3 regions of the Paramicrobacterium agarici genome follow, and region 2 is predicted to be linked to each of the others. Evidence: riboswitches for the same ligand, from Rfam matches in the RefSeq annotation. Region 2 holds a riboswitch; each other region holds the start of a gene.
The links. A riboswitch is a leader RNA that binds a small molecule or an ion and turns the genes downstream of it on or off. The one in region 2 is predicted to bind thiamine pyrophosphate.
Positions count from the first base shown of each region.

Region 1: another riboswitch for thiamine pyrophosphate. It lies ahead of thiO (glycine oxidase ThiO); the one in region 2 lies ahead of ATJ78_RS12185 (ECF transporter S component).
Region 3: another riboswitch for thiamine pyrophosphate. It lies ahead of thiD (bifunctional hydroxymethylpyrimidine kinase/phosphomethylpyrimidine kinase); the one in region 2 lies ahead of ATJ78_RS12185 (ECF transporter S component).

Region 1 is NZ_PDJE01000001.1:2,721,868-2,732,177, forward strand. It holds gene ATJ78_RS13320 (hypothetical protein) at 1-1, opposite strand, end outside; gene ATJ78_RS13325 (dienelactone hydrolase family protein) at 35-622, opposite strand; gene moeB (molybdopterin-synthase adenylyltransferase MoeB) at 799-2,070, opposite strand; gene ATJ78_RS13335 (thiazole synthase) at 2,067-2,894, opposite strand; gene thiS (sulfur carrier protein ThiS) at 2,896-3,147, opposite strand; gene thiO (glycine oxidase ThiO) at 3,144-4,271, opposite strand; TPP riboswitch at 4,264-4,364, opposite strand; gene thiE (thiamine phosphate synthase) at 4,377-5,060, shown strand; gene ATJ78_RS13355 (MOSC domain-containing protein) at 5,080-5,622, opposite strand; gene ATJ78_RS13360 (BCCT family transporter) at 5,703-7,568, opposite strand; gene ATJ78_RS13365 (MFS transporter) at 7,751-9,241, opposite strand; gene ATJ78_RS13370 (SDR family oxidoreductase) at 9,336-10,019, opposite strand; gene nhaA (Na+/H+ antiporter NhaA) at 10,261-10,310, shown strand, end outside.
Region 2 is NZ_PDJE01000001.1:2,485,891-2,496,200, forward strand. It holds gene ATJ78_RS12165 (D-alanyl-D-alanine carboxypeptidase family protein) at 1-618, shown strand, start outside; gene ATJ78_RS12170 (nucleoside/nucleotide kinase family protein) at 620-1,186, opposite strand; gene ATJ78_RS12175 (energy-coupling factor transporter transmembrane component T family protein) at 1,179-1,961, opposite strand; gene ATJ78_RS12180 (ABC transporter ATP-binding protein) at 1,958-3,364, opposite strand; gene ATJ78_RS12185 (ECF transporter S component) at 3,430-4,050, opposite strand; TPP riboswitch at 4,084-4,193, opposite strand; gene ATJ78_RS12190 (spore germination protein GerW family protein) at 4,229-4,585, opposite strand; gene dinB (DNA polymerase IV) at 4,634-5,890, opposite strand; gene ATJ78_RS12200 (hypothetical protein) at 5,924-6,517, opposite strand; gene gatB (Asp-tRNA(Asn)/Glu-tRNA(Gln) amidotransferase subunit GatB) at 6,615-8,111, opposite strand; gene gatA (Asp-tRNA(Asn)/Glu-tRNA(Gln) amidotransferase subunit GatA) at 8,111-9,625, opposite strand; gene gatC (Asp-tRNA(Asn)/Glu-tRNA(Gln) amidotransferase subunit GatC) at 9,625-9,924, opposite strand; gene ATJ78_RS12220 (long-chain-fatty-acid--CoA ligase) at 10,021-10,310, shown strand, end outside.
Region 3 is NZ_PDJE01000001.1:2,774,163-2,784,472, reverse strand. It holds gene ATJ78_RS13655 (NAD(P)/FAD-dependent oxidoreductase) at 1-1,024, shown strand, start outside; tRNA gene ATJ78_RS13650 (tRNA-Leu) at 1,136-1,209, shown strand; gene ATJ78_RS15905 (nucleotidyltransferase domain-containing protein) at 1,237-1,884, shown strand; gene thiD (bifunctional hydroxymethylpyrimidine kinase/phosphomethylpyrimidine kinase) at 1,937-3,502, opposite strand; TPP riboswitch at 3,494-3,586, opposite strand; gene ATJ78_RS13635 (bifunctional 3'-5' exonuclease/DNA polymerase) at 3,611-5,269, opposite strand; gene ATJ78_RS13630 (rhodanese-like domain-containing protein) at 5,323-5,631, shown strand; gene ATJ78_RS13625 (Ig-like domain-containing protein) at 5,634-7,724, opposite strand; gene ATJ78_RS13620 (amino acid deaminase/aldolase) at 7,988-9,238, shown strand; gene ATJ78_RS13615 (D-arabinono-1,4-lactone oxidase) at 9,235-10,310, shown strand, end outside.

The sequences.
Region 1 (10,310 bases), 240 kb from region 2:
TGCACCAACGATATCGGTGCCCGTGTGCGAGAAATCAGTCCCCGTCGCGCATGTCGAGCGACGTCAGAAACGAATCGATGCGACTCATCGCGAGCTCGGCGGCCTCGTCGTCGTAGTCGCTGTGACTGCGTTCAAGAAAGAGATGGCCGTCACCGGGATACAGAAACAGACTCACTTTCTCGTGCGCGGCGTCGAGAGCCTTCGCCGCCGCTTCGTCGTCACCCACGAAGAACGGGTCGGACTCCATCGCGTGGATGTGCACCGGAACGTTGTCTGGCCACGGCCCGAAGGCGTCGGGATCGACGCAGCCGTACACGAGAACTCCGCCGCGCGCTCCAGGTCGAGTCTGCACGAGGTTCTGCGCGAAAGCGCTGCCCATCGAGAACCCGATGTACACGATATCTTCGGGAAGGCTCTGCACCTCGGCCCGGGCACGGGCCAGAAGCTCGTCGGAACCGACGGATTGAGCGAAAGCGATTCCGTCGTCGATCGAGTCGAACGTGCGGCCGTCGAAGAGGTCGGGCACATGAATGACGTGCCCCGAGTTTCTGAGAGTCTCGGCGATCGACTCGATCGCGTCTGTACGGCCGAGCACGTGGTGGAACATCACAACTTCGGTCATCACCGCTTCTCCTTCACGTTGTCGGTGTCAGCTCCGCCGCCGTCGCTCTTGGCGCGCTGAACCCTCTTCACGCTATGGCACTGGGCCGACAGTGTCGAGACGTGCAGGGTCGAGCTGTGCAGTGTCGGCTGTGCAGTGTCGAGATGCGCGACATGCATGGGTGACGTCCGGCGACGTCAGCGGGTGCCACGGCCCCGCTCCCACGCGTCGATTCCCCCGGCCAGCGAACGCACGGTGACCTGATCCGGTGACTCTGCAGCGAGCCGGTCACGTGCTCGCGCCGAGCGCACACCGCTCTTGCAGTAGAGCACCATTTCGCTGGCGCCGTCGCATACATCTGAAACCGCGCTCCAGCCCTCGCGCTCAATGCGCTCGAGCGGAACGTGCATAGACCCGGGAATCGCCGACAGCTCGCGCTCCCAGTCGTCACGCACGTCGACAACGGCGAGCAGGTCGTGAATTTCGGATGCTGCGTCGAGCCGCACCGCGAGCGAGGCCACGTCGACAGTGCTCAGGTCGTCAGTGCTCAGGTCGTCAGTGCTCAGGTCGTCAGTGCCCACGTCAGGCTCCCCGGCATCCGTCCCTTTGATGTTTGCACCCCCGGACAGAGCCGAGCATGCCTCCTCGGCCTCCCGAAGATCTGCGACGATGGGGCGCTGCGGATCCACCGTGAACTGCAAGGTGGAGTAGTCGGCGGTGAGAGCGTCATAGCGCAGGAGCCGCCCGACAAGCGGAGCGCCGATCCCGCAGATGAGCTTGATCGCCTCGGTCGCCATGGCGGACCCAACCGTGCCGCAGAGCACCCCGAGAACACCGCCCTCGGCGCAGTTCGGCACCGAATCGGCTGCGGGAACGTCGGGAAACAGATCGCGAAGCATCGGCCCTTTTCCCGGCCAGAAGGTGCTCACCTGCCCCGCGAACCGAATGATGGTGCCCCAGATCAGCGGGGTGCCCGTCAGCTCGGCCGCGTCGTTCGCGAGGTACCGCGTGGCAAAGTTGTCTGCCCCGTCGAGAACGAGATCGTGCCGAGAGAACAGCTCACGTGCGTTGTCCGCCGACAGCCGATCATTCAACGCTGTCACCGTCATGGTCGGGTCCAGGCGCAGCAGAGCATCGCGTGCCGAATCGACCTTGCGCCGCCCGACATCGGCCTCGCGGTGCAGCACTTGCCTTTGAAGGTTGGATGCTTCGACGACGTCGTCATCGATCACCGTGATCGCACCGATGCCCGCCGCCGCGAGATAGTGCAGGATCGGCGCGCCGAGACCGCCGGCGCCGATGACCAGCACCGAGGCGTTGCGCAGTCGCCGCTGCCCCACGCTGCCGAGTTCAGGAAGCGCGAGGTGCCGCGAATAGCGTTCGATCTCCCGGCGCGTCAGCGTGGGATGCGGCTCGACGAGCGGCGGGAGCGCGCCCGTCCCCGCTGCATCGGCGGCGAGCCGCGTCACAGGTCGGCCTCAGACGGACGTCGCGTCACCATGCCCTCGAAGGGCGATGAGGCGCGCGCGAGCGACCGCTTGGGAATGCGCCCGGCAGCGCGCGCGGTACGACCGGCATCCACGGCAAGGCGCATCGCCCGCGCCATCGCGGGGGCATCGTGCGCACGGGTGACAGCGCTGGCCAGCAGAACCGCGTCGCATCCGAGCTCCATCGCGAGCGCAGCATCCGACGCGGTTCCGATCCCGGCGTCGAGCACGATGGGCACCGTCGCTCGCTCGACGATGGTCTCGATGTTGTGCGCATTGAGGATGCCGAGCCCACTGCCGATCGGCGAGCCGGCGGGCATCACTGCGGCGACGCCCGCACCTTCGAGTCTCTTGGCAAGCGCAGGGTCGTCGTTCGTGTAGGCGAAGACCGTGAATCCGTCGAGCACGAGCTGCTCGGCGGCAGAGAACAGCTCGACGGGGTCGGGCAGCAGCGTCTCTTCGTCGGCGATCACCTCGAGCTTGACCCACGAGGTTCCGAGCGCCTCGCGCGCGAGCTGCGCCGTGAGCACAGCATCGCGAGCGGTGTAGCAGCCCGCCGTGTTCGGCAGCACGCGGATGCCGAGTCGTTCGAGCAGCGCGAAGACACTCGTCTGCGATGCAGCGTCGAAACGGCGGATTGCGACGGTCGTGAGTTCGGTACCCGAGGCGATGAGCGCGTCTTCAAGAGACGTGAGCGATGTCGCTCCTCCCGTGCCCATGATGAGCCGCGACGAGAGAGTCACCCCGTCGATCTGCAGAGGATCGGATGCTGTCATCGCGCTGGTCCGTGCCGTGTCGAGGGTCATGTCAGCCTCCCTGCACCGCTGTGACGATGTCGATGGTCTGCCCGCTCTCGAGAACGTGCGCGGACCAGCGGCTGCGCGGAACGACGGTGCCGTCGACGGCGGCGGCGACGCCGAGACTCGCGCCGTCCGCGGGCGTTCCGTCCTGGCCGAGGTCCCGACCTGTGAGATCGGCGACGATCTCGACGAGCGTCGTGCCGTTCTCGATGCTGTGCGGGGCACCGTTCACCGTGATGCCGTTCACGTTCGTGCTCATACTCGTTCTTCCTTTCGCGTGGCTGGAGCAAATCGATCCGAGGCGACAATGCTCAGAGTCTCGGCATCCCCGGCCTCGCCCGCCGCGAGGTCAGCCGTCAGCCGGGCTCCGAGAGGCGCGAGCAGGATGCCGTGCCGGAAGTACCCCGTCGAGACGACGCATCCGTCGTCGACGCGTCCGATCAGCGGCAGGTCGTCGGGCGATCCCGGCCGCGCGCGAGCGGTGACGTCGGTGATCTCACACTCGAGTACGCCAGGCACGACCTGCTCGATGTCGCGCAGCAGCTGGTGCACTCCCCCGGCGCTGATTCCGGCGAGTTCGTCTTCTCGCGTCGTTGCTCCGAGCACGAGGCTCCCGTCGGTTCGCGGCACAAGGTAGACGGCGCGTCCTCGAACAAGAGCGCGAATGGTGCGCGTCACGAGCGGCTGAAGTCGCTGCGGGGCGCTGAGGCGCACGACATCGCCCCACACGCGGCGCACGGGCACGTCAGGCATCCCCTCGATGGAGCCGGTGTCAGCGCCCGCGCAGATGACCACCTGGTCCGCCTGAATGTTCTGCCCGTTGTCGAGCGCGACCCCTCTGGTGCGACGTCCGTCCGAGACGAGCGCCACGGCATGGCGACGCACGATGGAGCCGCTCATGAGCGCGATGAGAGCCGCTGTCACTCGGCGAGGGTCTATCGAATGATCGCCACCGATGCGCACGGCAGCGGACACTCCGGGGCCAAGCGCCGGCTCGAGTGTGCGCGCGCTCGTGCCGCTGATGAGTTCAACGGTCTCACCGAGCGAGCGCTGCAGCGCACTGAGCTCACGCAGGCTCGCCATGTCAGCGACATCGGCGGCGCACACGAGCGTCTCCGTCTGCGTGTACCCGAGATCGTGACCGGATGCCGCCGCGAGACGTTCCGCGAACACGGGGTACTGGTCGGCCGACGCCCGCATCAGCGGGTGCAGCGGTGATTGTCCCCAGACCACCTCCGAGGCCGGGGCGAGCATTCCGGCCGCCGCGTAGCTTGCGCCCTCCCCCGGGCGTGGATCGACGATCGTGACCGCCCAGCCGCGGTCCGCGAGTGTCCACGCGGTCGCGAGACCGATGATTCCCGCGCCGACGACGACAGCATGCATGTGCGTTTCTCCCTCCGGCGGCATGATCCGCATCAGGTCTGGCGGTCGGCACGTGGCCCTCTCAGCCTCAACGAGGCTCCCGCGAACTTCCTCTACTCTAGGCACATGCCCACGAATCTGCGACCCGTGACCCTGCACGACGACGCGGTCCGAGCTGCACGGCAGCGTGCTCTCGAGAAGGCGCGGCTGTACGTGTGCACCGACGCTCGTCGCGATCGCGGCGATCTCGCCCGGTTTCTCGACTCCGCCTACGCCAACGGGGTCGACGTCATTCAGCTGCGCGACAAATCACTTGAGGCGCGCGATGAGATCGAAGCACTCGAGGTGCTCTCGGCGGCTGCCAGACGGCATGGAAAGCTCTTCGCCGTCAATGATCGAGCCGACGTTGCAGCTCTCGTCGGCGCCGACGTCTTTCACGTGGGGCAGGGTGATCTCTCGAGCGAGCAAGCCCGTGCGCTACTCGGGCCCGATGTGATTCTCGGCCGTTCAACCCACTCCGTCGGGCAGGCTGAGGCGGCAGACGACGACGCCGACATTGACTACTTCTGCGTCGGCCCGGTCTGGGAAACCCCCACAAAGCCGGGCAGGGATGCTGTCGGCCTCGATCCCGTGCGGCGAGCTGCCGAGTCCGCCCAGAAGCCGTGGTTCGCTATCGGAGGCATCACCGGCGGCGCGCGCCTTGACCGCGTCGTCGGAGCTGGAGCGCAGCGCATTGTCGTCGTTCGCGCCGTCACCGACGCCGACAATGTCGGCCGGGCAGCCCGGGCGCTTCGCGACCGGCTGGAGTAACAGCTCCGCGGTGCCCCGATCAGACCGGCGTGAGCGGATAGTGCGGCTCGGGCGGCAGCGTCACGGTGATCTCGTCGCCGGAACGAACGACTCCTCCGCGAGAGACGATGCCCATGACGCCCGACAACCGCACGGTCTCGCCGTCGTCGTTCGTGAACAGCACTTTCTTGAGCAGCCCCGGCTGAAAGTCATTGATCTGAAAGCACGGATTGCGCAATCCGGTCACGGTGATCACCGCGTCGGCGATCATCAGCCGAGTTCCGACCGGAAGCGCGAGCACGTCGACACCGCTCGTGGTGATGTTCTCGCCGAGGTCACCGGGCACGACGCTGTATCCGTCGCGCGCGAGCTGTTCGAAGAGTTCGCGATGCATCAGATGCACTTGACGCATGTTCGGCGTCGACGCGTTCTTCTTCACTCGCGAAAGGTGCTGCACTGTCGTGCCAGAGTGCGCATCGCCTGCCACGCCGATTCCCTCGACGAGCGTGATCTCGCCGACCGTCGGCTTGCTGAATGAGTGTGTCTCGCTCTGGTGAACTCCGACGACCGATGCCTTCACGATGTCCGCCTCCTACGCTCTTCTATCGCACGCCACGCGGCCTGCGCCGTGGAGCGCCGAGGCGCGTCCACGGGCGCGGGCAGTCATTGCTCTCGCGCGTCGCTGCCAGGCTGTTCGTCGTCGCGCTTCGCGGCCGCGGCATCGTCGTGCCCTCTGCTGTCGTCGATCTTCGCGGCCTCCCGGCGCGCTGCTTCGTCGAGGTCCGCTTCGATCTCCTCGGCCTCTGAGGTCGTGAGCTCGAACGCCCCCTCGTGCTTTTCGACGGCGCTCGAGACGCTCTCGACGAGAACGTGTCGCGCAAGCTGTCCACGCAGCACAAGCGGGTCTTTCGAGAGGTCTCTCCACAGGGCGATGCACAGCAGAAGCATGACGATCACGAACGGCACGGCGGACACGATCGTAATGTTCTTCAGGCCGTTGAGCGCTTCGGCGGGATTATCTCCGCCGGCGAGCAGCATGACGGCCGCGACTGCACCGGTCGCGACGCCCCAGAACAGCGTGAGCTTCTTCGTCGGCTCCTCAGCTCCGTTCTCTGACAGTCCTGCCATGACGATTGAGGCCGAGTCAGCTCCCGTGACGAAGAAGATCGCGACGAGGATGACCGCGATCACCATCAGCACGACAGTGATCCAGTCGGGAACAGGCATCTGGCCGAGGAAGTCGAACAGAACAGTGTCGAAGTCGATGTTCGGCGCGCCGTCGACGATCTGCGCGAGCATCTGAGATTTGTCATTCGCGGCTTCAGCACGTTCCTGCAGCCCGATTGCTCCGCCGCCGAAGATCGCGAACCAGATGATCGAGATCGCCGAAGGCACGAGCAGAACACCCGTGACGAACTGGCGCACGGTGCGACCGCGGGAGATGCGCGCGATGAAGAGCCCCACGAAGGGCGTCCATGACACCCACCAAGCCCAGTAGAAGATCGTCCACGTCGACATCCACTCGGCGACGGCAGGCGCATCGCTGGCCGGCGTCCGCGACGCCATCTGCGGAAGATCGCCGATGAACGCGCCGATCGTGTCGGGAATGACGTTGAGAATGAACAGCGTCGGGCCGCCGATGAAGACGATGACCGCGAGCAGAATCGCGAGCACCATGTTGATGTTCGACAGCCACTGAATGCCGCGCTCGATGCCCGAAACGGCAGAAGCGACGAACAGCGCCGTGAGCACGGCGATGATGATCACGAGCAGGCCCGTGCCCACGTTCTGCATGATGCCGGTCGATTCGAGGCCGCCGCCGATCTGGAGCGCTCCGAGACCGAGGGAGCACGCGGAACCGAAGAGAGTAGCGATGATGGCGAGGATGTTGATGACCCTGCCGCCCCAGCCATTCACGACCTTGTGGCCGAACAACGAGGTGAACATCGACGAGAACAGCTGGCTGCGGCCGAGCCGGTATGTTCCGTAGGCCATGCCGAGGCCGACGATCGCGTACATTCCCCATGGATAGAGCGTCCAGTGGAACATTGTCGTGCCCATGGCGGTGCTGACTGCCTGCGGAATCTGCCCGTCGACGGTTCCGGGAGGCGGCGACATGTAGAAGAATAGCGGTTCGCCCACGCCATAGAAGATGAGCCCGATGCCCATTCCCGTGGCGAACATCATGGCGATCCATGACGAGGTCTTGAATTGCGGCCCCTCGCCGTCTTTACCGAGCGGAATGGCGCCGAAACGGCTCGCGGCCACCACGATCACGAAGACGGTGAACACCGTCGCCGCGATCACGAACAGCCAGCCGAAGTTCTTCATCGTGCCGTTGAGGGCCGCATCGGCCACGGTGCCGAGGCCTGCGGGTGTGACGAAACCCCAGACGACGAAGGCAACCGCGAGAACGGCGGCAACGCTGAATACGATCCAGTCCGTGCCGTGCTTTTTCTCGTGCTTGCGCCGCTTGGCGCTCTTCTTCAGCTGCCGGATCAGGTCTTCGGTGGAATCGAGGGTGCTCATGTTCGTCCGCCGGGCCGGGAACGGACCGCGGCTCCTCGTCCTTCCGTGATGTCACAGTGACTGCTTTGGACAGTTGACCACACTATCGCCACTGGCAGCCGTGCGTGGAATCGGGAGGCGTACTCGGCGAAATCGGTGGCGAGATGCAGGATGCTGGGCTCACGCACCCGAGTCCCGGATGGTCAGAACGTGGCGCCGTGCGACCGAGCACGATAACGCAGGTCGGCAATCGCGACGATGAGCGCGGCGATCACGACAACGCCGATGAGCGCGAAGCCGATGGCCATGGCGACTGGCCATTCCGTAAAGGCAAGTGAGGCGAAGACCGCCGCGGTGATCACCGCGATGCCCACCGAGGTTCCGATCCTCTGACCGGTCTGCATGATGGCCCCGGAGCTTCCGGCATAGTTCAACGGCACGTCGGCGAGTGTCAGCGTTTGGTTAGGGCTGATCACGACGCCTTGAGCCGTTCCGATGAACGACAGCGACAGCAGCATCCACCACTCGCTTGCGGCCCCGATCTGGTTCAAGAGCACCACGGCGACCGTCGATGCCAGGCCGAGCAGGGCGATGAGCAGTCCGACGACAACGATCTTTCGCCCGTAACGAGCGACCCTGCTGCCTGCCCAGTGCGCCGAGAATGCCGAGAGAATGGCCGACGGAATGCCGACGAGCCCCGCTTCGAAAGCTGAGTGACCGAGTCCGTCCTGCATGTAGAGCGCAATCAGCACCCAGACGCTCGTCATGCCGAGAAAGTAGAGAGTGACGATCACGGTGCCGTTGGCGAAGCTGCGGGTTGCAAAGATCTTCAGATCAACCATCGGACTGTGCCCGCGACGTGCGTAGCGACGCTCCCACATGATCCATACTGCGACGAGCAGAACGCCGGCCGGCAACAGCAGCCAGATGAAGCCGGACACGCCCGTCTCGACAAAGGGAAAGAGCAGCGACAGCACGGCGAAACCGAGAAGCAGGGCTCCGACGATGTCCATAGAGCGGCTGCGCCGCGCGGGCACCTCCGCGTCGACCGGTGCAGCCTGGCCGCGGCTGATCAAGGGCCGCGGAAACCAGAGGAGCGCCAGAATGACGGCGACGATGCCGACGGGGACGTTCACGAGGAACGTCAGCCGCCAGCCGATCTCGTGCCCGCCGAGGTTGATAAGCAGACCGCCGAGCACGGGGCCGATGGCGACTGAGACGCCAACGGCGCTGCCGAAATAACCGAACGCCTTACCGCGTTCCGCCCCGCGAAAATAGTGCTGGATCATGCCGACGCCCTGCGGATTCAGCAGCCCGGAGCCGATGCCCTGCACAAACCGGGCGACATTGAGCCACTCGGCGTTCGGGGCAAGGCCGGCAGCGATCGAGGATGCTGTGAAGACGATCACGCCGACAATGAAGATTCCGCCGCGCCCCATGACGTCGCCTGCGCGACCAGCCGCCACCAGAACGATCCCGAACGTCAGCGCGTAGCCCGAGAGCACCCACTGAATGTCGGATTGTGACGCTCCGAGTCCGCTCTGGATCGACGGCAGCGCCACGTTAACGATGCTGACGCTGATGAGCGACATGAAGATCGCGACGAGAAGCACCGCGAGAATTCGCCACCGAGCGGGGTCAGGTGACTCGCCCTTGGCATCGTTCCCCGCGTTGATTGTGCTTCTCGCCGACATAATCCTCCGTGTGCGTCCACCACCTGCCAACACATTGTGCAGCTATTTATTCCGGTTCGCTGGCTCCCCAGCGTGGCCGGCGCGGCAGGTTCCGTCAGGCGAGCGCGTCGGAGATGGCGGTGTCCCCGTCGAAGAAGTTGACGGTCTCGTTGACCGCCGCGTTCTGCGCGATCACGTAGGTGATGACCTCGGCGACGTTCTCGCGCGATGTGACCTTCTCATCGGCAGACAGCGTTTGCTTGATTCCCTCACCGGTTTCATCGGCGAGGACGATCGTGCCCGATGCCGGTTCGAGCGTCAGTCGTCCGGGCCCGAGGATCGTGTAATCGAGGTCCGTGCCGCGCAGGTACTCATCGGCATCGTGCTTCGCTTTGGCGTAGGGATAGAACGAATTGCCGGGTTCGAGGTTGTCAATGTCGACAGCAGCTCGAGCGTACGAGACCATGACGTAGCGATCGACACCGGCCTTGAGCGCGGCGTCCATCGTTCGAGTGGCAGCGTCGAAGTCGACCGCAGCCGTGCGCTGCGGATTACCTCCGCCTGCCCCGGCGGAGAAGACGACGGCGTCGGCGCCAGCGAAGGCCTCGGCGAGTGCATCGACATCGGCGCTCTCAATGTCGAGAACCACAGGTTCGGCTTCGGCACGGTGAACATCGTCGCTCTGCTGAGGGTCACGGATCAACGACTCGACGCGGTACCCCGCAGCGGCCAGCTTTGGTGCAGCGAGCAGGGCGATCTTGCCGTGTCCGCCGACGATGATTACTCGCTTGTCGGTCATGAGTTCCTCCTTCTGCGCCGAGCAGCGCGGTCGTCAGTGCTGCCGGCTGGTGTGCGCCCCCGACAGCATCCGTCTCCAAGGTCAACCTATCGCCGAGGACGTTATTCCGTCAGACTTTCGCCATCTCGGAATAGTGACGCGCCGTTTCGCGCTACGTAGTGTCATGGCGGGCCGCGTCGGTCGTTCTGCATGGCCTCCCCGTCAGATCCAGCGCTAATCGAACGAGCGGAAGGCTCCCGCGATGAATGCTCCCCAACCGCCCACGACCCCCGCTCAGCATCCTGACTTCGG
Region 2 (10,310 bases):
CTTGCCGCGCTCGCCATGGCGAATCCCGTGATACCCACGGTGCTCGAGCAGGACGTGAGCGGCATTGCCGAGGTGCGCGGTGTCGAAAACACAACGTCGTACATGGCCGAGCGCAATGTCACGGGCATCTCGCGCAGCTTCACCACTCAGGCCGGAATCTGCCTGCTGTTCGCGGCGACGGTGCCCGTCGACGACACGACGTACACGTTCTACGGCGCGATGGTGCGCATGCCTGACTGGGACTCGCTCGATGCCTCGATGTCTGCGCTCATGGACAGCGCAGAGAAGGGAGTCCACACGGGACCCGTGCTTCCGGAAGGCACTCCCGTCGCGACGTTCACCACGCCGTGGGGCGCGACTGCCGACGGCGTGATCGGTTCATCGGCAGCGGTGACGCGCTGGGTTGGCGCGTCACCGGTCGTGCACGTCACGACAAACGGATTCGCCCTCGCCACCGAGGGTGACATCGTTGCAACGGCTTCCGTCTCTGAGGGCGCCTCGACATCGGACATTCCCGTCAAGATCGACAAGACCGTGCACGCTCCCGACGTTCTGTGGCGGCTCTCGCACCCGATTGAGCTCATTCCAGCATTCGTCGATCAGATCTTCGGCGGCTGACTCAGCGATCCGACCAGAGCACAAGGTCTGCCGAGGCCACCGGGTCATGCTTGGCGATGAATTCGTCCACCTGCTCAGACCACTCGTCCCAGTGATCGTCGAACCCTCCCCTGTCTCGTTCCAGAGCTCGCCGCTTGCGTGTGTGCGGCTCTCCGTCGAGCCAGACATTCAGATGGCTCAATGGAGCATTGCCGCGTGTGAGCACGCCGCAGCCTTCGATCAGGAGAGCACGGTCGGGCCCCACCTCGTGCCACTCGGCGAGATGCCCCGCATGCCAGTCATAGCGCTGCCAGTGACCCCGCACTCCCCTGCTCAGCGGACCGAGCAGGTGCTGCTCGACATGCTCGCCCGCTCGCGCGAGTCCGCCCCACCCGGGATAGATGTCGTCCATGCGCACGAGCACGGGAGGCTCACCCGGCCAGAAGGCGACCACCGCGTCGGCGGTCGACGACTTGCCGGCTCCGGAGGGTCCGTCGATCAGCAGAATCGGGTGCTGCGTGGGCAGCCGCAGTGCCGCCGCGGCGATCGCGCGGGCGTTCTGCACGATGCGGATCGGTATCTCAGGCAAGAACGAAGCTCCAGGTCCCCACGGCGAGCGCGCTGGAGACGGCGGCCGCGGCGATCAGCACGCCGATGCCGACGAGCACGACCTCCGCCGTGCCAAACCGGGACTCGCGTGCCCACGTACGAGGGGTCGACGAGCCGAATCCCTTCGCTTCCATCGCCGTCGCGAGCTTGCTGCCCCGGCGAATAGCAAGAACCAGGAGGGCGAAAGCCTGCGCGGCGAACCGTCGAATCGGCTGTGAATCTGCGACGCCGCGTGCGCGACGCGCGCGGCCCATCGCTCGCCAATCGTCGATGAACAGTCCGATCATGCGCATCCCCGCGAGAGCGCCGAGAACGAACCGCGCCGGGAGCTTCAGCACCTGGGACAGTCCGTCGGCGAGTTCGGTCGGATCAGTCGTCGCCATGAGCACGACACCGGGAATGCCGATGGCGAGCACGCGAAGCATGATGGCGACGCCCAGCATCAGCGATCCCTCGCTGATCGTCGCAATGCCGAATCCGGCCAGTTGCGCACCCGCGTCTTCTCCGTATAGAACCGTCGTGATCGCTGCGAAGGGGGCTGCGAACCAGACGGGGGCCGTCCGGATCCAGAATGAGCGTGCGCTGAGGCCGGCGAACCCGACGAGCGCGAGCGTGAGCACGAGGGCGACCGCTGCCGAGACGATATCGACAGACAGCAGAAGCGTGACACTGATCACGAGCGCGGCGATGAGCTTGGCAACGGGATTGATGCGCGCCGCGAGCGACGGCGCGAGCGGCACGGTCTCGGCACTCATCGCAGAACTCCCTCGGGGCTGCCGAGACGAATCGTCGCGTCGGCGAGGGCGTCGACGAGCGGGCCGTCGTGCGTCACAGCGACGACGCACGCTCCTTCGTCGACGAGTCCTCGAAGCAGCAGCACGAGCTCGCGCCAGGTCGTCGCGTCCTGCCCGAACGTCGGCTCATCGAGAACGAGCATGCGCGGGCGAGAGGCGAGCACCGTCGCGACCGAGAGGCGCCGCTTCTCGCCCCCTGAGAGCGTGAACGGATTGGCATCGGCGACGCGAGCGAGCCGTAGCCGTTCAAGCAGCTCGTCCGTCCGCCGTCTCACCTCGCTGTCGCTGAGCCGAAGCGCCCGCGGCCCGACGGCGAGCTCGTCTCTGACTCGCCCGGTCAGAAATTGATGTTCGGGCTGCTGAAAAACCGTCCCGATGCGCGTGAGCAGCTCTCGAGACCGCCACCGGTGCGGCTGCGTAGCGGCGCCGTCCCTGAGTTCTGGCATCGCCTCGAGACGTCCTGCCGCCGGCGGCAGGAGGCCTGCTGCGGTGAGCGCAAGCGTGCTCTTTCCCGCTCCGTTGACGCCGACGACGGCCGTGGTCGTCCCGGCGTTGAGATCAAACGTGAGATCGGACGCCGCGATGACGGGGCGCTTCTGCGCAAACGGCACCCGGCCGACGGCGAGCTCTTCGCTCCGCATCAGAAGCGCACCGGGTTCGCGCTCCGGCGGCGCACCGACAGCCGGCGGGTGATCTGGCGTCCAGATGCCCCTCTCCGCGAGGCGCGCTCCCTGCCTTGACAGGACCTCGCGCGTCGGCCCGTCAGCGAGCAGTCCTCCGCCGGGCTCGAGCACGACGGTTCGCGTCACGACGTCCTGCCATACAGCGACGCGGTGCTCGACGACGACGAGAGTCATTCCCGTCTCTCGCGCGACGTGTGCGACGACATCGCGCACCTCGCGCACGCCGTCGGGATCGAGATTGGCCGTGGGCTCGTCGAGCAGCAGCAGTCGCGGCCGCATGGCCAGAATGCCCGCCAGCACGAGCCGCTGCACCTGACCGCCCGACAGCTGAGACGTTGGGTGGTCGAGCGCAAGGTCGAGCCCGACCGCATCCAGTGCCCACCGAACTCGGCGCCAGATTTCGTCGCGGGGAATGCCGAGGTTCTCGCATGCGAAGGCGATGTCGTCTCCCACGCGCGCCATGACGATCTGACTGTCGGGGTCTTGGAGTACGAGACCGACGACACCGCGCGCATCAGCCGGGTGTCGCCCATCGACGGCGATGCTGCCCGCCTGGTCTCCGTCTTCGTCTCCCCCGAGAACTCCCGCGAGTCCGTGCAGGAGCGTGGACTTTCCTGCACCGGATGCTCCGAGCAGAAGCACGCTCTCGCCTGGCTCGATCGTCAGGTCGATGTTATGCACTGCCAGTCGATCGCGACCTGCGTGGGTCCACCCCCATTCGCGCAGTCGAACGTGGGCGCCCGCCATCAGGATGCCTTCCGGCGCACCTCGCGGCCGGCGGCGAAGCGGCTCAGCGCGCCGGCCGAGGCGAGTCCTCTCATTGCCGCCCACGACAGCAATCCCGCGATCACGACTCCGGAGACCGCTGCGCTCACGTAATAGACGACTTTGAACTGCGGAGCGAGCACGGCGTAGTCCGTGAACGTCGTGTCAAGAAATGCCATGGCGATTCCGGCGCCGAAGCCCGCCAGCAGCGCGACATACACACGGTAGTTCCCGTACAGGAAGAGTGCGAACACGATTTCGGCGCCGAGTCCTTGAACAAGTCCCCAGATGAGCGTCGAGAACCCCCACTGATTGCCGACCAGCGCGGAGACCGTCGCGGCGACGACCTCGGCAAACAGCGCGGCGCCGGGCTTGCGGATGATCAGTCCGCCGAGCACGCCGGCGAACAGCCACCCGCCGCCGAGAAGCGCACTGAGTCCAGGCGTAACCGCGAGCGGCAGACTGAGCGGCCCGTATGCGATGTTCCAGAATAAGAAGACGACACCGGACGCGACGCCGATGACGCTCGCGACGACGATATCGACCACGCGCCAGCGAAGCGTGCGGTGGGTGGACCCGAGGACTGGTTTGGTTGTCTGCACGTACGTGCCCCTTTCGCAGGTGAATTGGGCACGGGTTATGAGAATGTCACTCCCTGCGCTGGCATGACCCAGATCAGGTTCGACGGTCGAAAGTTGAGAACTTTCCTCTCAGCCCGGCTCACCGGACTCCCGTGTTAACTGCCAGTGTAGCCTCTCGCGGCGGCCGTCTGGCGGCGAACTACTTTTTGAGCGCCTTGATGATTCCCTTGAGAGCCGTGCCTGCGACGCACACGAGGGGAACCCCGACCGCGAGCAGCGAAATCAGGTTGGGCTCGAAGCGCACCGTGTCGCCCGTGCGGATATAGGCGCCGACGGGCATGCTCATGCCTCCGCCACCGCCTCCGCCACCCTGTGCCCCTGCGCTCTTCTCTGAGGAGAGGCCGCCGGTCGCGTCTCCCTCTCCGGCGCCGAACCCGTATGAGGCGAGTGCAACGGGCACGATCTTCACTCCGTCGACGTCGACGACGTCTCCGTACACCGTCGTGACACCGACCGACTTGAACTTGTCTGCGAGATCCAACGCTACGTTTCCCATGTGCCAACGCTACCCCGCAATCGTCCGCTTGCCCAGGGTAAGCCGCACTCAGGTTGCGCGCTGCCCAGGATGGCGGGTTCCGCCAGCGGTCGACGGCCGGGGCGAGAGAAGGGATGCTGCCGTAACGGCGTCGGCGCCGAATCGTCCTCTGAGAGCATCCACCGTGTTCTCAGCATCTCGCCACTCTTCGTCGGGGTCCCACAGACTCATCGACGGTGCTCCATCGGTAAGCCGTTCTGCGCGCACTCCGATGAGGCGCACCGGTCTGCCGCTCACCTGCAGTTCGCGGAACAGCTCGAGGCTCGATTCGTAGAGCCGTCTGGCCACGTTCGTGGGTTCGGGGAGCCTGCGGGAACGGTTGAGCGTCGTGAAGTCGCTGTAACGCAGCTTGAGAGCGACTCCTTCAGCCGCGACGCCGCCTGCCCGCAGTCGCGCCCCCACTCTGTCGCTCAGTCGCAGAAGCTCACGTTCCAGCAGAGCCTCGTCTGTCACGTCTTCGTGGAACGTGACCTCGTGGCCGACGCTCTTCTCGACGCGTTCGGTCACCACGCTTCGCGGGTCTTGCCCCGACGCGAGAGCGTGCAGACGCTCGGCCGTGGCCATACCGAGGGCCGAGCGCAAAACGGAAGGGGGAACCTCGGCCACGTCAGCGACGGTGCGCAGTCCGAGCCTCAGCAGAGCCTCCTCCGTCTTTCCGCCGACGCCGGCCAGAGCCCGGATCGGGAGTGGATGCAGAAAATCAAGCGTCTGTGCGGGCGGTACGACGAGAAGGCCGTCGGGCTTTGCCATGCCCGAGGCGAGCTTTGCGATGAACTTCGTCCCCGCAGCGCCGACAGAGCACGTCAGCCCCGTCTCATCGGCGACGCGGCGCCGAATCAGCCGAGCTATCGCCGCGGGACGTCCGAGCAGGCGGCGAGCGCCCCGCACATCGAGAAACGCCTCATCGATGCTCAGACGCTCGACGGTCGGAGTGATGTCGTCGAAGATGCTCATGACGCGTGCCGAGTAGTCGCGATAGAGGTCGTGGCGCGGTGGCAGCACGATCGCCTTCGGGCACAGCTGAAGGGCACGCGCCATCGGCATCGCCGAGCCGACACCGTATGCTCGCGCCTCGTACGTCGCCGTTGTCACAACAGACCGCCCCTCGCGACCGCCGACGATCACGGGCAGCCCGCGCAGCTCCGGATGATCGAGCAGCTCGACCGACGCGAAGAACGCGTCGAGGTCGACGTGCAGAATGGTCGCACCTGAATCGTCGACGTCGTCGCCTGAGACGCGGCGGGCGCGACCGTCTTGACGTGACATGGTGCCATTCTCCCCCACGTGGCTGACAGCGTGTCAGACCAACGCGATGACGAGCGGATGCAACCACGCTCGGAACGCCTCCGCGTCGTCGCGGAGACTCTCGCTCACGACGATCGTGTCCGGCGCGGCCACCCACGCGCCCGAGTCCGACAGCGGCAGAACCGCCAGGTCGAGACGGAACGACGTCGCTTGCCTGCGCAATTCGAACTGGCGCTTCTGAACCATTCCATACACATCGGCGAGCGGATGGTCGCGCGTCTCGACGGCCTTCAGGTATTCGTAGCGACGGATGCGCGCCCACTCCATCGCAGTGTCGTATCCGCGGTAGACCGCCTCCTGCAGTTCGAGCGCCCGATCAAATGCGGCGAAGTGCGGAGGGAGCACTTCGCTGATGAACGGGCGCGTCTCGAGCGGCACGATTGCCGCCCACCAGCCGCGCCATTGGGTGATGAGCTGCCCGGTATCGATGCCGGACGTATCGATCCTGCCGACATCGGGAGTGCCCCGTGGCAGCTCGGGCGCGCAGTCGTCGCTGAGGCCGGCGAGGTCTCTCAGGGCAAGCGCCAGCAAGAGGTCCCACGGACAGTCCTCCGTGACCTGCCAGCGAATCGTGCCCTCGACGAGCATGACTACATAATAGGTCGCCGCATGCGCGGGCGCCAGGGTACGAGAACGGCGGCAGCGCCGGTCTCAAGAACCAGCCGCTGCCGCCGTTGATCGAGTCCTACTCTGCCGCGCGTTCGAGAATGAGCTCGCGCACTCGAGCGGCGTCCGCCTGACCGCGCATGGCCTTCATGACCGCGCCGATGATCGCGCCGGCAGCCTGCACCTTGCCGTCCTTGATCTTCTGCATCACGTCGGGCTGAGCAGCAAGCGCCTCGTCGATCGCGGCAATCAGCGCTCCATCGTCAGAGACGACGGCGAGTCCGCGCTTCTCGACGACGTCGCTCGGTGTGCCCTCGCCGTCGATGACGCCCTCGAGCACCTGACGCGCCAGCTTGTCTGTGAGGGTTCCCTCATCGACGAGCGTGGTGAGCTCGGCGACATTCGCGGGCGTGATGAGCGCGGTCGGCTCGTCACCGCGAGCATTCGCGAGTCGGCTGATCTCTCCCGTCCACCACTTGCGCGCGGCAGCGGGCGCGGCACCCTCGGCGATCGTCGCTGCGACCTCGTTCACGAGCCCGCCGTTCTGAACGTCTTGGAACTCCAGGTCGGTGAAGCCCCACTCGGCCTTGAGGCGTCGGCGGCGGGCTGCGGGCGGCTCGGGCAGGGCTGCCTTGAGCTCCTCGATCAGCTCAGCGCTCGGCACGACGGGCAGGAGGTCAGGCTCTGGGAAGTACCGGTAGTCGTCGGCATCGCTCTTCGGACGACCGGCCGACGTCGTTCCCGTGTCTTCGTGCCAGTGTCGCGTCTCCTGGGTGATCGCGCCGCCCGCGTCGAGAATCGCCGCCTGACGACGGATCTCGTACCGTACGGCACGCTCCACCGAACGCATCGAGTTGACGTTCTTCGTCTCCGTGCGCGTGCCGAGCTTCTCCTGACCCCACGGGCGCAGTGAGACATTCGCGTCGCACCGCAGGTTTCCCCGCTCCATGCGCGCCTCGGAGATGCCGAGCGAGATCACGATGTCGCGAATCGTCGCCACGTACGCCTTTGCGATCTCCGGTGCGAGAGCCCCGGCCCCGAAGATCGGGTGGGTGACGATCTCGACAAGGGGGACGCCTGCGCGGTTGTAGTCGACGAGCGAATGATCGGCGCCCTGAATGCGGCCGCTCGTGCCCACGTGCGTGAGCTTTCCGGCATCCTCCTCCATGTGCGCGCGCTCGATGGGAATGCGACGGATGCTGCCGTCGGAGAGTTCCACCTCAACCTCGCCCTCGAAGGCGATGGGCTCGTCGTACTGCGAGATCTGATAGTTCTTCGCCAGATCGGGGTAGAAGTAGTTCTTGCGCGCGAACGATGACGATTCGGCGATCGAGCACCCCAGCGCCAGTCCGAGGCTGATCGAATACCTGACCGCCTGCTCGTTGACGACGGGCAGCGATCCGGGAAGGCCGAGGCAGACCGGCGATACGTTCGTGTTCGGCGCGTCTCCGAATCCGTTCGGCGCCGCAGAGAACATCTTCGTCTTCGTGCCGAGTTCCACGTGCACCTCGAAGCCGAGGACCGGCTCGAACTTCTCAATCGCTTCGTCGAAGTCCATGAGTTCAGCAGTCGACATCAGCGCGTTCCTCCCAGCTGCGGTGCTTGTGACATGAGTGTGTGCCCCCACGACGATTCGAGCAGGGCCTCGAGCGATGCCCCGACCTGATACAGGCGTGCGTCCTCGCGGGCCGGTGCCATGAACTGGATGCCGACGGGAAGACCGTCTTCGGGAGCGAGACCGACCGGAACGCTGATGCCGGGCACGCCCGCAAGGTTGGCCGGGATCGTCGTGACGTCATTGAGGTACATGGCCATGGGGTCGTCGAGCTTCTCGCCGAAACGGAACGCCGTCGTCGGCGCACTCGGGCTCGCGAGCACGTCGACCTGCGAGAACGCGTTGGCGAAGTCGCGCTGAATGAGGGTGCGAACCTTCTGAGCACTGCCGTAGTAGGCGTCGTAGTATCCGGCGCTGAGGGCATAGGTGCCCAAGATGATGCGGCGCTTCACCTCGGGTCCGAATCCGGCTTCGCGCGAGGCGGCCATGACCTGCTCGACGGTGCCTCCCGATTCTGGGGTGACGCGGAGGCCGAAGCGCACGGAGTCGAAGCGCGCGAGGTTCGACGATGCTTCGGCGGGGAGGATCAGGTAGTAGGCGGCGACGGCGTACTCGAAGTGCGGTGCCGAAACCTCGACGATCTCTGCGCCGTTCTTCTCCAGCACGTCGAGTGCTTCGCGAAAGCGCGTCGCGACTCCGTCTTGAATGCCCTCGCCGATGAGATCAGAGATCACGCCGACCTTGAGCCCCTCGACGCCCTCGCCGCGAGCTCCTGCTCTGGCAGCATCCGCCATCGACCCCCACGTGTCGGTGAGCGACGTCGAATCGCGCGGGTCGTGACCCTGAATAGCGTCGTGAAGCAGACCGGCATCGAGAACGGTCCGCGAGACCGGGCCGATCTGGTCGAGCGACGAGGCAAGCGCAATGGCACCGTAGCGGCTGACCGCGCCGTACGTCGGCTTCACGCCGACCGTGCCCGTGACGTGGGCGGGCTGACGGATGGAACCGCCCGTGTCGCTGCCGAGGGCAAGAGGTGCCTCGAGCGCCGCGACAGCTGCGGCAGAGCCGCCGCCCGAGCCGCCGGGAATGCGCTCGAGGTCCCACGGATTGCGCGTCGGCCCGAATGCGGAGTGCTCGGTTGACGACCCCATGGCGAATTCGTCCATGTTCGTTTTGCCGAGCGGAACGAGCCCGGCACGGCGCGACCGCTCAACAGCTGTGGCGTCGAACGGCGACATGTATCCCTCAAGGATGCGGCTTCCCGACGTCGACGGCATGTCGGTCGTCACGAGCACGTCTTTGATCGCGAGCGGCACACCGGCGATCGGCCCGAGCTCCTCACCCGCCGAACGCCGAGCGTCGATATCTGAGGCCACGTCGAGAGCGTGATCCGACACGTGGAGGAACGCGTGAACGTCTCCGTCGACGGCTGCAATGCGATCGAGGTGAGCCCGGGTAGCCTCAACGGAGCTGATCTCGCCCGACGCGAGCTTCGCCGCCAGGTCGGCAGCTGACAGTGCGGTGATCTCGCCCATTACTGCTCCTCTCCCAGGATCGCCGACACGACGAAGCGCTCTCCGTCATCGTCTGGCGCGTTCTGGAGCGCCTGCTTCTGCGTCAGCGTGTCGCCGACGACGTCGGGACGATAGACGTTGCGCAGCGGGATCGGGTGGCTCGTCGCCGGAACGTCGTCAGTCGCCACCTCCTGAACTTTCGCGATGCTGTCAACGATCTGGTCAAGGTCCGATGTGAGACTCGTGATCTCATCGTCGGTGAGCGCGATACGAGCGAGGCTCGCCAAGTGCGCCACCTGCTCCTCGGAAATTTCAGACATAGGTCTCCGTCACATGGATCGTGGGGTTCGGTGTTCATTCTAGGCCGTGATGCCTTCGGCACCGCTCGCGGAGCCCGTCGGCGTTAAGGTGGATGCGTGAAGCACGATGACGACGCCCCATGGCTGAGCAGCTATGCACCGAACGTTCCGCCCACGATCGACGAGCAGACCGGCTCCCTCGGTGACATTGTCGCCGAGTCCGCTCGGGCGTTTCCGGATGCTGTCGCACTGGAGTTCTTCGGATCCGAGACCACGTACGCCGAGCTCGACGAGTCCGTGAGCCGCGTCGCCGAGGGGCTCCGCCGTCGGGGCGTCGATCACGGCGACCGTGTCGCGATCGTGCTGCCGAACTGTCCCCAGCACATCATCGCGTTCTACGCGGTTCT
Region 3 (10,310 bases), 290 kb from region 2:
TGAGGTGTTTGCAGAGATGCGCTCATTCGCGAGTGCACTGCTCAAGTTCTACCCGCAGATCGAGTTTGATGACGTCAGCTTCCACCTCGTCGAGGCCATGGGTCGCATCATGCCCGAGGTCTCGCTCGAGACGAGTCATTGGGTGCTCAAGGACCTCGCCAAGCGCGGCGCTCTTGTGCACCTCGACACGCAGTTCGCGTCGTGTGTCGACGGAAACATCGAGCTGTCAACCGGCGAGAAGTTCGAGTCAGACGTCATCGTCTGGACGGCGGGCGTCATGGCGACACCGCAGATCGTGCGTCACACCGACCTTCCGATCGAGGAGCGCGGCCGCGTCGTCACGCGCGCAGATCTGCGCGTCGGAACCGATGACGAGCCCATCGAGGGTGCGTGGGCAGCGGGTGACGTCTCGCGCGTTCCCGATCTGACCGGCGGAGGTGTCGGCGGCTACTGCGTTCCGAACGCACAGCACGCCGTGCGCCAGGGCAAGCTCCTTGCAAAGAACCTTGTCGCCGTGCTGCGCGGCGAGCAGCCGAAGGACTACATTCACAAGAACCTTGGTGCCGTCGCCGGTCTCGGACTCGGAACCGGCGTCTTCCAGTCGGGCAAGATCGCAATCAAGGGCTTCCCCGCATGGGTCATGCACCGGGGCTACCACGGGCTGGCGATGCCGACGTGGGAGCGCAAGTTCCGCGTGTTCTGGGGCTGGTGGAACAACTTCTTCCTCGGCCGCGACATCGCATCGCTCTCGGCGCTGCAGCACCCCCGTGCGGCCTTCGAGGAGTTCGCCGCACGTCCCAAGCCTCCGGCTCCGGCTGAAGACAAGCCCGAGAACAGTTCGGACGAGAAAGCCGTCGAGAAGAAGGCTGACAAGCCGGTGACGAAGAGCGCCGATAAGGCTCCGGCCAAGAAGGCGCCCGCGAAGAGCACAGCTGCGAAGAAGCCCGCTGCCAAGAAGCCGGCCGCGAAGAAGCCGGCGGCGTCGAAGGAAGCCGAGAAGGACTCCGCAGACAACGTCGCGTAGTCGAACGCGCAGCGCATGAAGGACCTGTCCCATACGGGCAGGTCCTTCTCGCAATTCCACTGCCTGGTGACGGCAATGAGGTGTGCCAGTTTCCCGTAATGTAGGGGAGCGGCCCCTATAGCCCAACAGGCAGAGGCAGGCGACTTAAAATCGCTTCAGTCTGGGTTCGAATCCCAGTGGGGGCACACCTCGCCGCGTTCTAGACTGAACAGATGCCCGAGATGAGCGATGCTGAGTTCACGCGGCTCTACGGCGAGTGGGCGGCTCGCACCCCCGCAGATGCTGGAGCCTTCTTCGCCGAATACTCGGGGACCTGGTGGGTCGCCGGTGGATGGTCGATCGAGGCGTACACCGGGGTCCCTCGCCCGCACGAAGACATGGACATCGGCGTGCTCAGGGCTGAGTTTGCCGAACTTCGACGGCACCTCCGCGGCCGCCTCGACGCGTGGACGCCGACGTACGGCACACTCACGCCGCTGCTTCCCGACGACAGGCCGGATGCCGCTGCAGACGACGTGCTCCCCGAAGGATGCGCGCAGCTCTGGACACGTGCTGATGCGGCGTCGCGCTGGGAATTCGACATTCTGCTGTCTCCGGGCGACGCGCAGACCTGGGTGTACAAGCGCGACCCTGTTGTGCGGATGCCGATGAGCGACGCCCTCTGGGAACGCGACGGCGTGCACTATCTGCGCCCCGAGATCCAACTGCTGTACAAGGCAAAGGGCGACCGCGCGAAGGACCGAGACGATCTTGCCGCGGTGATGCCGCGGCTGAGCGATGAACGGCGGTCATGGCTCGTCGACGCGCTCGCTCGCACTGCCCCGCAGCATCCATGGCTCGAGCTGCTTGACGAGCGATAGCGGCCCTGCGGCGGACAGACCCGAATGGCACCACGCGCGGTGGGCTGCGCGCTCAGCGCACGGTTGCGGCGACGAACTCGAGCGGCTCGGCGAAGAAGCGCAGCTCGTGCTCGGCCGAGATGCGGAACGCTCGCCACATCCGCTCGCGAGTCGCAGCGTCGACTTCAGCGGCGCAGCGCGTGACGACCTCGATCGCCCGTGTGCTCGCGTCGGCGAACGCCGGGTCTTCATAGGTGCGCAGCCACGGCAGGTATGGCGTGTCTGGGGCAGCGGCGGGCAGCATCCGGGTTCCGACATCGACGTAAATCCAGTAGCAGGGCAGCAGAGCAGCGATAAGCACGGCGTATGAATCGCGGGCGGCGGTCGCGGCAAGATGATCGGTGTACGCGACGGTCGCCGCTGCCTTCGCTGCAGTGTCGACGACAGACAGATCGCCGAGAAAGTGCGCATGGACGGCAGTCTCACCGGCGAGGGCATTGAGCGCTCCAGACGCCCAGAACTGCTGCTCGTCGACCGTCGGGGCAAGCGTGCTCGCCGCCGCCAGCATGCGAGAGTAGTCGCGCAGGTACAAGGTGTCTTGCACCAGGTAATGGCGGAAGGCGTCCCCTTCGAGCGTGCCATCGGTCAGCCCAGTGATGAAGCGGAGATCGTCGATGGCGCCGCGCACATCGGCGATTCCCGACCACCATTTCTCGGCAATCTGCGGTGGGGTGAGCGGTGCCGCCGCACGCCGCCAGAGCTCAGCGAAGTGGTCGACGGGACCGTTTCCGGAGCCCACGTTCAAGCGCGATCCATGACGGATGCTGTCGGCAAGCCAGCTCTTCGCCCGCTCGAGCGAGCTTGCCCATTCGGTGGTCTGCGCGAACAGCGTCGCGATCGCGGACGAGAGCGAACAGCCTGTGCCATGTGTGTTCGTCGTGTGGATGCGGGCGGTCGTGAACTCCGCGATGACACCCGACGCCGACACCAGAGCATCGCGGACAGCGTCGCCCCCAGCATGGCCGCCTTTCGCGAGCACGAGGGTGTCGAATCGTTCGGCGACGCGGGCAGCCTGAGCGAGAACCTCGGGCCACGCGCGAACGACTGGCTCGCCCGCGAGCACGGCGAGCTCGGGAACATTCGGCGTAACGAGGTCGGCGTGCCGCAGCATCCGGGCAAGCGCCTCCTCGGCCGAACGGTCAAGCAACCGGTCGCCGCTCGTGGCGACCATAACAGGATCGACCACGACCGCGGGAACCGGCGTGCGCTCAAGCCAGGCATCGACGACGTCGACGTTCTCGGCGCACGCGAGCATGCCGATCTTGACCGCGTCAATCTGAACGTCGTCGCTGACAGCATCCAGCTGCTCTGCGAGAAATTCCGGCGGGGGAGTGTGTACGGCTCGCACGCCGTGCGTGTTCTGGGCGACAAGCGCGGTGACGACGGCCATGCCGTAGCCGCCGTGCGCGGCGATGGATTTGAGGTCGGCCTGAATACCGGCGCCTCCGGACGGGTCGGTTCCGGCAATGCTGAGCACTCGCGGAATCGCCGGCGGCTGATTGCCGGTCGATGGTGCAATGTCCCCGGTGGAGCGCGGTGACGGAGAGGTGGATACACGTGTTTCTGGCGTGCGCGACATTCGCGACATCCCTTCGCTAGTACGAGCTAGATCAGGTTCGACGGGTGTGTTCTCAGCCCATGGCGGGCACCCCGTGTCACTGGTGACGGCCACTCTACCTGATGGTTGTCACGCGTCTGCATAACATCGCGTGACCGCGACGTCGAGCGGAAAATCGATCGGGAAGTCCCCGAACAGGCCCCGCCCTGCGGCCTCAGCCGCGTCGCGCACCGCGTCGGCCACGAAGTCGGCTGACTGCTCGGGTGCGTGGATCACGAGCTCGTCGTGCAGAAAGTACACGAGGTGCGGATGCTGGTCGCCGTCGACGAGAGAGAAGAGGCGATGCCGCAGCTCGGCCATCCAGCACAGCGCCCACTCGGCGGCCGTGCCCTGCGCGACGAAGTTACGCGTGAAGCGGCCCCAATCGCGAGCTGCGCCGCGCGCAGCACGCTCTTGTGCCGGCGTTGCCGACACTTGGGCTCCTGCTCGTACAGCGGCGCTCCAGGAGTCGGGCGGAAGCGGTGAGCTGCGGCCCAGCCAGGTCGTCACCTGCTCGCCGCGCTCTCCCGCTCGAGCAGCCGCCTCGACGAGCCCCGTCGCCCGGGGGTATGCCCGCACGAGCCGGGGCATGAGCCGCGCGCTTTCGCCGGTCGTGGCTCCGTAGAGCGCCCCGAGCATGGCGACCTTCGCGTGGTCCCTCGTGTCGACCGTTCCGGCGTCGACGAGCCCCTGATAGAGGTCTTTTCCGTGACCGGCAGCGGCCATCGCGGTGTCACTGGCCATGGCCGCGACGATGCGTGGTTCGAGTTGTGCGGCGTCGGCGATCACGAATGTCCAGCCGTCGTCGGCGATGACGGCCGGACGAATCTGCGTGGGCAGCTGAAGGGCGCCGCCTCCGTCTGTCGCCCACCGCCCTGTGACGACACCGGCGACGACGTATTCGGGGCGGAACCGCCCGTCGCGTACCCATTCGTCGAGCCACGCCCAGCCGTTGGCAGTCATGAGCCGCGAGAGCGACTTGTACCGCAGCAGCGGCTCGACGGCGGGATGATCGTGGCGTTGCAGCTCCCATTTGCTCGTCGAGTCCACGGGGATGCTGGCGGCGCGCAGTGCCCGCAGCAACTCGGTGTGCGAGTCGGGATTGAGCGACGGGGCACCAAGCGCGACGCGAATGCCGTTTGCGAGCTCTTCGAGCACGACGGGGCGACCGCCGAAGACCGGGCGAGGCCCGAGTGCTTCCCTGAGAATGCGCTCGTGCACGTCGCGGCGCCACGGCAGTCCGTCATGGCGAATCTCGCACGCGATCATCGCTCCGCACGACTCCGCGGCGAGCAAACGACGGAGACGACTCGGAGCGCGCGATGCTGCGACCGCTTCGCACTGACGCTGAAGCTCGGCGACGGCGTCGGGGCGCTCGCCGGGCTCCGCGAGGTCGGCGAAACCCGTCAGCGAGCCGTCATCGCCGGAGGAGGTCCAGGCAGCATCCCACGAATCTGCAGGCAGGGACGACAGGCCACCGTCCGGTGTCTCTGTCGACCGGCGAAGGATGCTGCGGCACAGCGCAAGATCGTGGCTGCGACCGAGACGCACGCCGCTGTCGATCAGCCGTGGGTACAGTTCAGCGGTGTGGGCGAACACCCAGCGGACCCCGGTGGCGTCGCGGTCTCGCAGCACCTCGAGGGCGGCATCCCACGAGACATCGCGTTCACCCGTTGGATGCCCTCGTTCATCGGCATCGACCAGGTGAAGCCCCCGGCGGTCGGCTGAGGGCTCGATCACGACGTACACGTGTCTATTCTGCTCGCACCCGCTGACACGGTGTGTCGTGTGAGGATGGAGAGATGAGAGAGATCGCCGTCACAGATCTAGCTGCCCGTGCGCAGCAGGGCACAGCCGCCATCGTCGACGTTCGCGAAGCCGACGAATGGCAGGCCGGACACGTCGAGGGCGCGGTGCATATTCCGATGTCGCAGTTCATGGAACGCGAAAGCGAACTTCCCGACGCCGAAGAGCTTCACATCATGTGCCACTCGGGCGGGCGCAGCGCGCGCGTCACGCAATACCTCGAGCAGCGTGGCATCGATGCTGTCAATGTCGATGGTGGCATTGCGGCGTGGCAGCAGGCCGGCCTGCCCATCGTTACCGGCTGACGCTAGGACGAGGAGCCAGCGAGCATCGGCTGGACATAGCGCTTCCACAGCCACACTGAGATTCCCAGGGCTGCGAAGGCGAACACGAGCGCCAGCGCCGCGAGGATGTTGCCGGTCGCGCGCCAGTTTTCGATGCTCGGTCCCAGCATGACGAACAGCGCGGTCAAGATCGCGAGCACCGAGCCGAGCCACAGCGGACGCGACCAGGCGAAGATCGCTCGACCGCTGAGCCTGCCCAACGGCACCATCATGATCGCAGCAGAGCCGATGCCGACGAGCGCTGTGATGTTCGCCGTCTCGATCAGCAGCTGTGTGAAGAAGCCGCCGCCCTGCGGCACGAGCGAGGCCAAAAGCCACGCGAACACGCCCACGAGAAACACGGCGCCGATGCGTGAGAGGGCGAGTCGGGCGAGAACGGGCCGTGACAGAACGGTCGGAACACGAACCGTGGTGACCAATGCGAACAAGAGCGCTGGGTTCAGATCGAGAATGCGCGACGCGAGCACCGCCGCGACGACAACGAGCAGCCACCGCGGGTTCATGCGCACTTCGGTGAACCCGCATTGCCAGGCGTGCGAGAGGATGCGGGGAAGCCACGCCGCTGCAGCGTTGATGATCGCCGCGGCGATGACGGCTGCGATCAGGAGCCTCAGATAGGCGGGACGTCCGTCGACCGGGTTGGCGAAGATGGTGATAGCGCCTGCGGCGACGATGCCGATGACGATCATGGCGACGCGTCCAGGAGCCGCGAGCAGCGGTGCCTTGTCGAATTCGTGCGGAGACCGGTTGCGTCCGGCAAAGACCACGGCCGAGCCCGCGGCGCGCCTGCGCGCGAGGGTGCCAGCCAGCATCCGTGCGGGAATCAGAATGAGAGCGATCGTGAGGGCCGCAAGCAAGAGCGCGCGGAACCAGCCCGCCAGCGCATCGACGCCGATCGCCGGTGGCAGCGATTCGGTGAATGGGGTCGCGTGATTCCAGGGTCCGGGGCGGTTCGGGGGCGCCGCGGGCGGAGCCGCCTCGCTCGTGTGCTCGTCGTCGCTTTCGGAGGGCTCCGGCTCTTTTTCGGTGGGCGAGGAAGACTCGTCGTCTGGAGTGTTCGTGTCGCGGCCCGGCTCGTCGGACGGCGAGTTCTTGGGCGGATCGGACGGTGACGAGGTGCTGCCGAACGTCACAGAAACCGGTGTGCCGTCACCGCTGGAGTTGCCCGCTGCATCCTGCGTGATCGCCACGATGTTCTGCGTGCCCGATTTTCGCACCTCGGGAGCCGTGCACGACCACGTCCCTGAGGAGGGAACGGTGACTTTGCACAGCGACTGCGAACCGGCGAACACGGTGACGGTCGAGCCAGGCTCGGCGCGCCCCGAAATCGTGGCGCCAGAGACCGGGATCGCCGCTCCCGCGGACGGAGAGGTGATGGTCGGTGGCTTCGGAGCCGTGAGGTCAACCGTGATGGGAACCGAAGCGCTGCTCGGGGACGTGACGGTTGTGCCGTTCCAGGTGTTGGTTTGCGTCACGACAGCCGGAGCGTGCGAGTACTCGCGATTAATGGGAATTGACCATTGCCCGTTCACTCCGGCTTGGCCCGTGTAGGTGTGGCCATCGATCGTGACCGTCACCGTGGCGTCGGTCGTGGCGCCGCTTCCGCCCAAGCCTCCGTGTCGTCCGATCAGGGTGTTGGACGCGTCGATGACCGGGGCGAAAATCACGTTGACGGTGGCATCAGCGTGGTCGGAACCTGCACCGACGATTCTCGCTTCGATTTTCTGCGGTCCCTGGGTGACCGAGACCGGTCGCGAGAATGTGGTGTCGGTGACCGAGGCCTTGAGCCAGTTCCCGTCTCCGACCCTGACTTCCACTCTGTCACCATCCCCGAGGTCCCCCGTGATGGTCCCGGTGATGTTCAAGTCGCTGCTGGTGTGACGGGGATCGACCGTGAGATCGATCGTTGGTGCCGCCGACGTTGGCGGGGGTGCTGTCGCGTCGTCCGTCGGGGGCGTGTACGCGTCGTCGTCCGGCTGCGCGGCGAGAGACTCAGACGGTGCAGAGGCGAATGCGGGGCTCGGAGCGGCGAGTGGAAGTGCCAGCGCTGCCATCGCGATGAGTGTGAAAAGCAGGAACCGCCATCGAGCACGCGATCGTGCCGGAACGCCCGGCGCGATTGTATGTGCTGTGTGTGTGAAAGTCCGCCCCACTTCACCATCCATTCACGGCGATCACATAGGTGAAGTCAAGCTGCCACGGCGCTTTATGACGCGCTTCTCAGCGCTGCTTCAGCATCCGGCCGTCTCCCGGCCCCAGCAGCTTCTTCGCGCCGCTGACGAACGCCGATATCGTGTCAGAAGACGAAAGGCACTCAATGGCGATTTCCCTGACCGCGAATGAGCGCACGGGCGCGAACCCGGCTCCCTGGCGTTCCCCTGAGCTCTACTGGGCGAACCTCGACAGGGTCACGGAGGGCGAAGATCCTCCATTCGGCGTGCTCCAGCTTGACGCACTGAGATTCAACGCCCATGACATGATCCGCCGCGCCTCGGGCACGCCGATTCGCATCGCCAGCAAGTCAGTGCGCGTTCGCTCGATTCTGGATGCTGCGCTCGCGCTGCCCGGGTTTGACGGCGTACTCGCCTACACGCTCCCCGAGGCGCTGTGGCTCGCCGAATCGATCGACGACGTCGTCGTGGGATACCCCACGGCACACCGCGGTGCCATTGCGCAGCTGGCAGAATCAGAAACCCTCGCTTCCCGCGTGACTCTCATGGTCGACAGCCCGGAGCACCTCGACGTCATTGACGCGGTCGTTCCGCCGGAAAAACGACCGGCCATTCAGGTGTGTCTCGAACTCGACGCGTCGTGGGACGCCCCGGCGCCGCTCGGCCGGCTCGGAACATGGCGGTCGCCCATCCACTCGCCGCAAGCCGCACGTTCTCTCGCCGAGTACATTGTGGAGCGTCCAGGATTCGAACTCGTCGGCATGATGGCATACGAGGGGCAGATTGCCGGCGTGCCAGACCAAGCAGCGGGAAAGGCCGCGATGAACACCGTGGTGAGCTGGGTCAAACGACGCTCGCGGGCCGAACTCATGGAGCGCAGGGGAGAAGCGGTCGCTCTCGTGCGAGACGTCGCCGACCTGCGCTTCGTGAACGGCGGCGGCACGGGTTCTCTCGAGAGCACGTCGAACGATGACTCCGTCACGGAGATCGCGGCGGGCAGCGGCTTGTTCGCCGGGCACCTCTTCGACGGCTTCGAGGCGTTCGATCCTGCCCCGGCAGCATCCTTCGCCCTTCCCGTCGTGCGCAAACCGCGTCACGACATGGCGACCATTCTCGGCGGCGGCTGGATCGCCTCTGGTCCGCCGGGGGAAGAGCGGTTGCCGAAGGCCGTCTGGCCCGAGGGTCTGCGCATGATGCCGCGTGAGATGGCCGGAGAAGTGCAGACTCCTGTCGAGGGCGGTGCCGCTGCCTCTCTCGCGCTGGGGGACCGCGTGTGGTTTCGGCACAACAAATCCGGTGAGCTCAGCGAGCGCCTCAACGAGTTTCTCGTCGTGGACAGCGAAGGCATTGTCGACCGCGTTCCGACCTACCGCGGCGAAGGAAAGGCGTTCCTATGACATCGACGGGCGAGATCTGGCGCAATTGGGGGCGCACCGAGAAGGCGAAGCCCATCAGGGTCGAGCGGCCGCGAACAGCGAGCGCTGTTCAGCGCGCCGTCGTCGCGGCAGCGGGAAGCGGCATCCCGATCAAAGCCGTCGGCGCGAGCCACAGTTTCAGCGGAATCGCCGCTCCCGCCGGTGTGCTGCTCGAACTCGACGATCTGACCGGACTGATCGACGTCGATGAGCGCGAGAGGCTCGCGACGTTCTCGGCCGGTACGCGACTGCGTGATATTCCGCGACTGCTCGCGCGGCACGGACTCGCCATGGAGAACCTCGGAGACATCGACAGCCAGTCGATCGCCGGGGCCATCTCGACGGGAACACACGGAACAGGGGCGGCGTTTCGGGGACTGGCCGCACAAGTCGCGGGTGCCACCCTGGTGACGGGAACCGGTGAGATCATGCGGGTGGATGCCGACAGCACCCCCGAGCTTCTGCCCGCCGTAGCGCTCAGCCTCGGCGCCCTCGGCATTCTCGTCGACGTCACCGTACGCTGCGTTCCGGCCTTCGACCTCGCCGCCGTCGAGAAGCCGGAGCGCCTCGACGATGTTCTCGACACTCTCGATGAGCGCGTCGCGCGCGCCGACCACTTCGAGTTCTACTGGTTTCCGCACACGGAGACCGCGTTAACGAAGACGAATACCAGGATGCCGTCAGGCGCCGCTCGCCGCCCACTGCCTCCCGTGAAGCGCTGGCTCGATGACACTGTCGTCTCCAACGGGCTCTTTCGCGTGACGTGCGGACTGGGGTCGGCTGTCCCTGCGGTCACTCCCACCGTCAACCGGCTGGCCGACAAGCTCACGGGCAACCGGGAGTTCACCGACGCCTCGCACCGCGTCTTCACGACCAAGCGCACCGTGCGCTTTGCCGAAATGGAGTATGCCCTGCCCGCCGAGCACGTGGCAGCGGCTCTTCGCGAGGTGAAAGAGCTCATCGACCGGTCGGGGTGGACGGTCTCCTTTCCCGTCGAAGTTCGCTTCGCAGCATCCGACAATCTGTGGATGTCCACGGCAACCGGACGCGAGAC